2 regions of the Pseudomonas lyxosi genome follow, and region 2 is predicted to be linked to the other one. Evidence: predicted binding sites of a transcription regulator. Region 2 holds the regulator's gene; the other holds the start of a gene.
The links. The regulator FliA, encoded in region 2, starts transcription of late flagellar genes. The targets are predictions, from matches to a motif close to CTAAAGTTTNNNNNNNNNNNGCCGNTAA.

Region 1: the regulator FliA is predicted to act here: its motif matches at 1,090-1,117, upstream of ACMXYI_RS06035 (methyl-accepting chemotaxis protein).

The regions. Positions count from the first base shown of each region.
Region 1 is NZ_CP180481.1:1,266,316-1,269,446, reverse strand. Features, by position in the region: gene ACMXYI_RS06040 (LysR substrate-binding domain-containing protein) at 119-1,039, shown strand; gene ACMXYI_RS06035 (methyl-accepting chemotaxis protein) at 1,223-3,131, shown strand, end outside.
Region 2 is NZ_CP180481.1:6,456,233-6,459,363, reverse strand. Features, by position in the region: gene flhF (flagellar biosynthesis protein FlhF) at 1-256, shown strand, start outside; gene fleN (flagellar synthesis regulator FleN) at 373-1,203, shown strand; gene fliA (RNA polymerase sigma factor FliA) at 1,200-1,940, shown strand; gene ACMXYI_RS29630 (chemotaxis response regulator CheY) at 2,107-2,478, shown strand; gene ACMXYI_RS29625 (protein phosphatase CheZ) at 2,501-3,131, shown strand, end outside.

The DNA.
Region 1 (3,131 bases), 1.5 Mb from region 2:
GATTCTCGGCGCTCTACGGGGTTTTCACAAAGGGATAAAAAGGATGGGTGGCATGAGTCAAACTCATGCTGAAGAGTTTCTGCTAGGGTGACCGAATCCCGCTATAGGAGCTTTCCGAATGTCTCGTCGTCTTCCTCCCTTGTATGCCCTGCGCGCATTCGAAGCGGCGGCGCGGCACAGCTCGTTTACCCGTGCGGCCGAAGAACTATCGATCACCCAAAGCGCGGTCAGTCGGCACATTCGTACGCTAGAAGAGCATTTTGCCTGTCGGCTGTTTCACCGCAGTGGGCGCAATCTGCAACTGACCGAGTCGGCGCGGTTGATCCTGCCCGGCATTCGCGAAGGCTTCACGGCCCTGGAGCGGGCCTGCAATACCTTGCGCGCCGAAGATGACATCCTGCGCATGAAAGCGCCGTCGACCCTGACCATGCGCTGGCTGCTGGCACGGCTGAGCCGCTTTCGGCACCTGCAACCGGGCAACGAGGTGCAATTGACCAGCGCCTGGATGGACGTCGACTCGGTGGACTTCAACCATGAACCGTTCGACTGCGCCGTCATCCTCAGCAACGGGCATTTTCCGCCGGACTGGGAGGCGAGTTTTCTGTTCCCGGAAGAGCTGATTCCAGTCGGCGCGCCGAATCTTCTGCAGGATCAACCGTGGGATGTCGCACGGCTGGCCAATGCCGAACTGTTGCACCCGACGCCGGACCGACGCGACTGGCGCAGTTGGCTGGAACGCATGGGGCTGGCGGATCAGGTGTCGCTCAAGGGCGGGCAAGTGTTCGACACGCTGGAACTGGGCATGATCGCCGCCGCCCGAGGCTATGGCGTGTCCATGGGCGATCTGCTGATGGTGGCGGAAGATGTGGCTCAGGGACGTCTGAGTTTGCCGTGGCCAACGGCCGTTGCCAGCGGTGAGAAATATTACCTGGTCTGGCCGAAAACTCGCCCCGGTGGTGAACGTTTGCGCAGGCTCAGCGACTTCCTGCAAGGCGAAGCCCGAGCAATGGAATTGCCCGACGTTCAACACTTGGGCTGAATCGATAGAGCCGCCGCAATGGCGGCCTTGAGCCATATCCCGGTTAATTACTCAAGTATTCCGATTGTCCGCCGAAAATGCAGGTGGAACCTTCGTGCAGGTTCGACGCAATTCCCATTATTAGAATTTTGCTGAGTGTGCAGCCAGATCAAGGAAGATCCGGGCGCTCGGCCAGGAGCTGTCATGTCTCAACCTCGTGCCCGGATCGCCTCACAGCTTGGTCTTGCGCTTGCCGTGATACTGGCGATTGTCATCAGCGGCAGTACCGTGTTCGCCCTGCGTTCGCTGGACACCGCCAACCTCGCCACCCGCGAAGAGCACCTGGCCAGTGAAGCCCGGTTGCTGGCCGATCAGTTGAGTACCTTTCACGGCACGTTGCGTGAAAGTACCCAGCGCCTGAGCGGTCTGTTCGAGAAGCGCTTCAGCGCCGGTTTGAGCGTGCACCCGGATGAACCGGTGGCGGTAGCGGGCGCACAGACGCCAGGCCTGCACCTGGGCAGCGAAGTGCTGAACAACAATTTCAAGGAAGTGGACGAGTTCAAGCAAATGACCGCCGGCGTTGCGACGGTGTTTGTGCGCAGCGGCGAAGACTTCATTCGGGTCAGCACGTCCCTGAGCAAACAGGACGGCACCCGAGCCATCGGCACGCTGCTTGATCACGCGAACCCGGCCTATGCCCGCTTGATGGCGGGGCAGGCCTACGTCGGTCGCGCCTTGCTGTTCGACCGCTCCTACATGACTCAGTACACCCCCGTACGTGACAGCGGCGGTAAGGTGATTGCCGTTCTGTTTGTAGGATTCGACTACACCGACGCGCAGAACGCGCAGTTTGCCAACCTCAAGCGCTTCCGTATCGGCCAGACCGGTTCCCTGGCGCTGCTGGATGAACAGAGCAAATGGCTGGTGCCGATCGCGGGCGTGCAAGCGCTGGATCAGGCGACTCCGACCATCGTCAGTCTGGCGAAAACGCCGGGCAAGGGCGAGTTCTGGAGCGACAAGTCCGAAGATTTCTACAGCATTGCCGTACCGTTTGAAGGCGGCCCATGGTCGGTGGTGGCGAGCATGCCGAAAACCGAAATCCGTGCCGTGACTTGGAGTGTCGGCATTCAATTGGCGATTGGCAGTCTGCTGGCGATGTTGATTGCTGTGGGGGCGGCGGTCTGGTTGCTACGCAGCAAACTCGCACCTTTGGGTGATCTGGTGCGTCAGGCCGAAGCCCTGGGCGCCGGTGATTTGAGCGTGCGTCTGAACGTATCGAGCAACGACGAGATCGGTCAATTGGCCCGCGCGTTCAACCAGATGAGCCAGGCGCTGTCGACCATGGTCGAGCACATCCGCAAGGCCTCGCAAGAGGTCAACAGCCGCGCCCAGGCCTTGTCCGGTCTTTCCGGTGGCGCCTATGAGGGGATGGAGCAGCAGTCGGGCGAAATCACCAGCATGGCCGGCGCCGTGGAAGAGTTCAGCGCCACCTCCCTGAACATCGCCGACAACATGGGCAACACCCAGCGTCTGGCCCAGGAAAACGCACAGCAAACCCAGATCGGTCGTACGTCGATGGACGAAGCGTCCTCGTCTCTGGAGCAAATCGCCGGCGCGCTGAACAGCACGGCGACAGTGATCAATACTTTGGGTCAGCGCTCCCAGGAAATCGGCGGCATTGTCGGTGTGATTACCTCGATTGCCGATCAAACCAACCTGCTGGCGCTCAACGCCGCCATCGAAGCCGCTCGTGCCGGCGAGCAGGGCCGTGGTTTTGCCGTGGTAGCCGATGAGGTTCGCAACCTGGCTTCGCGTACCCGCCAGGCGACAGATGAAATTTCCGGAATGATTCAAAGCATCCAGCAGGAAACCGGCAACGCCATCAGCACCATGGAACAAGGCAACCTGTTGATGCAGGAAGGCCTGTCGCGCAACGCCAACGTCGCCAGTGCCCTGGCACGGATCGATGAGCAAAGCCATTCTGCCGGTCAGCAATTCGCGGCGATCACCACCGCCACTCAAGAACAGAGCAGTACCGCCACCTTGCTCAGCAGCAACCTGCAAAGCATTGCCCTGGCGAACAGTGAGCAGCGCGAAGTGGTGTCCAATCTGG
Region 2 (3,131 bases):
GCTCGCTGGCTGCATCCTGACTAAACTGGATGAAACGGCAAGTCTGGGCGAGGTGTTGAGCCTGGCCATCAGTCATGAATTGCCGGTGGCCTACCTGACCGATGGCCCGCGGATTCCGGATGATTTGCATCTACCGCGTCGTCATCAGTTGGTCAGTCGCGCCGTCAGCGTGCAAATGCAAGAAGAACCCAGCGAAGAAGCCATGGCTGACATGTTCGCTGATATTTACCACAGCCCGACCAAGCAGGTCGGCTGAGGTATTAATGAACAGTTTTTGTACCTACATCGATGGTCTGCCATGCATTGTTCAGTTCGTGAACGCGCAGCCAGTAATGTGGCCTCCGTCTAAGTAAGACAAGGTAAAGAAAATTCATGGGCAGCATGCATCCCGTACAGGTGATCGCGGTGACCGGCGGCAAAGGTGGCGTCGGGAAGACTAACGTGTCAGTGAACTTGTCCCTGGCTCTAGCAGAGCTCGGTCGACGCGTCATGCTGTTGGACGCCGATCTGGGGCTGGCGAACGTCGACGTCCTGCTGGGACTGACACCCAAACGTACTTTGGCCGACGTGATCGAAGGCCGCTGCGAGCTGCGCGACGTTCTGTTGCAGGGCCCTGGCGGCATTCGCATCGTCCCGGCCGCGTCCGGCACACAGAGCATGGTTCATTTGAGCCCGGCCCAACACGCCGGCCTGATCCAGGCGTTCAGCGATATCGGCGACAACCTTGACGTACTGGTGATCGACACCGCTGCGGGCATTGGTGACTCGGTAGTCAGTTTCGTTCGCGCCGCGCAAGAAGTGTTGCTGGTGGTCTGCGACGAACCGACCTCGATCACAGATGCCTATGCACTGATCAAACTGCTGAACCGCGATTACGGCATGAACCGCTTCCGCGTCCTGGCCAACATGGCCCAGAGCCCGCAGGAAGGTCGCAACCTGTTCGCCAAGTTGACCAAGGTCACGGATCGCTTCCTGGACGTCGCCTTACAATACGTCGGCGCGGTGCCTTACGACGAAAGCGTGCGCAAGGCTGTGCAGAAGCAGCGCGCCGTCTACGAAGCCTTCCCGCGGTCCAAGTGCTCACTGGCGTTCAAGGCCATTGCACAAAAGGTCGATACCTGGCCGCTGCCTGCCAACCCGCGCGGGCACCTGGAGTTTTTCGTCGAGCGCCTCGTGCAACAAACCGCAGGACCTGTGCTATGACAGCCAGTGGCTACAACCTCTACAAGAAGTCGGCACGTGACGCGCAGTACGAGCTGATCGAGCGTTACGCGCCACTGGTTAAACGCATTGCCTACCACTTGCTGGCACGTCTGCCAGCCAGTGTCCAGGTTGAAGATCTGATCCAGGCCGGGATGATCGGCCTGCTTGAAGTGTCGACCAAATACGACGCCAGCAAAGGCGCGAGTTTCGAGACGTACGCGGGCATTCGAATCCGCGGCGCGATGCTCGATGAAGTACGCAAGGGGGACTGGGCGCCACGTTCGGTCCACCGCAATACCCGGATGGTCAGCGACGCAATTCGCTCGATTGAAGCTAAAACCGGCCGTGACGCTAAAGATCACGAAGTTGCGGCCGAACTCCAATTGAGTCTCGACGATTATTACGGGATTTTGAACGACACCCTGGGCAGCCGGTTATTCAGTTTCGACGATCTGTTGCAGGACGGCGAACACGAAGGGCTGCACGAGGATGGCGCGAGTGCTCATCTCGAGCCGTCACGCGATCTGGAAGATGAACGCTTCCAGGCGGCGCTGGCGGACGCGATTGCCAATTTGCCGGAGCGTGAGCGACTGGTGTTGGCGCTGTACTACGACGAAGAGTTGAATCTCAAGGAAATCGGTGAGGTCCTGGGGGTCAGCGAATCTCGGGTCAGCCAGTTACACAGCCAGTGCGCGGCCCGCTTGCGGGGGCGTTTGGGGGAGTGGCGAGCGCGCTGAAGGCAGTGTGGGGACACTGCGAGCGGGACCGGTGTGGGATTAACTGCACCGGTCGCGATCTGTTGTGCTCCAGACAGTCATTGAGTGCTTTGCCGGATTGATTGAAATGGCGCGTCCAGGTGCTGGGCGCGTTTAAGACTGCTTGGAGGTCGAATTGGACAAGAACATGAAAATCCTCATCGTTGATGACTTCTCAACGATGCGGCGGATCATTAAAAACCTGTTGCGTGACCTTGGGTTCACCAACACGGTCGAGGCCGATGATGGCACTACTGCCATTCCGGTTCTCAACAGCGGCAGCATCGACTTTCTGGTAACAGACTGGAACATGCCTGGCATGACCGGTATCGATCTGCTGCGCCACGTGCGTGCCGATGAAAAGCTCAAGCACCTGCCGGTGCTGATGGTGACCGCTGAAGCCAAGCGCGAGCAGATCATCGAGGCAGCCCAGGCCGGTGTTAACGGCTATGTGGTCAAGCCCTTCACGGCCCAGGCGTTGAAAGAAAAAATCGAAAAGATTTTCGAACGCATCGGTTGAGAAACTGCGCCACGGGGGAGCTATGGAGCATTACGAATCTTCACAGGGCGATTTCGAGTTGACCCTGAAAAAACACGCTGTCGAACTGGTCGAAAGCCTTGAAAAAGGCAGGTTCGGCGACGCCGTGCAACTGATCCATGAGCTCAACCAGACCCGTGACCGCGGCCTGTATCAGGAAGTGGGCAAGCTCACTCGCGAGCTGCATAGCGCGATCGTCAATTTCCAGATTGACCCGAACATGCCGCAAGCCGAGGAAGTCTCGCAGATCACGGATGCCACCGAGCGTCTGGGTTATGTGGTCAAGCTGACCGAGGCGGCTGCCAACCGCACCATGGACCTGGTGGAAAACGCCACGCCGCTGGTCAACGGCCTGAGCAACGAAGCCCAGGCCTTGAGCACCGATTGGGGACGGTTCATGCGTCGCGAAGTCGGGGCTGAAGAGTTCCGCGAGCTGGCTCGGCGAGTCGACGGTTTCCTGACACGCAGCAGCGAAGACAATCGCGTTGTGTCGAGCAACCTCAACGATATTCTGCTCGCTCAGGATTACCAGGACCTCACCGGTCAGGTGATCAAGCGTGTGACCCAATTGGTCACCGAAGTTGAAAGCAACCTGCTCAAGCTCGTGCTTATGGCCAGTCAGGTGGACCGCTTTG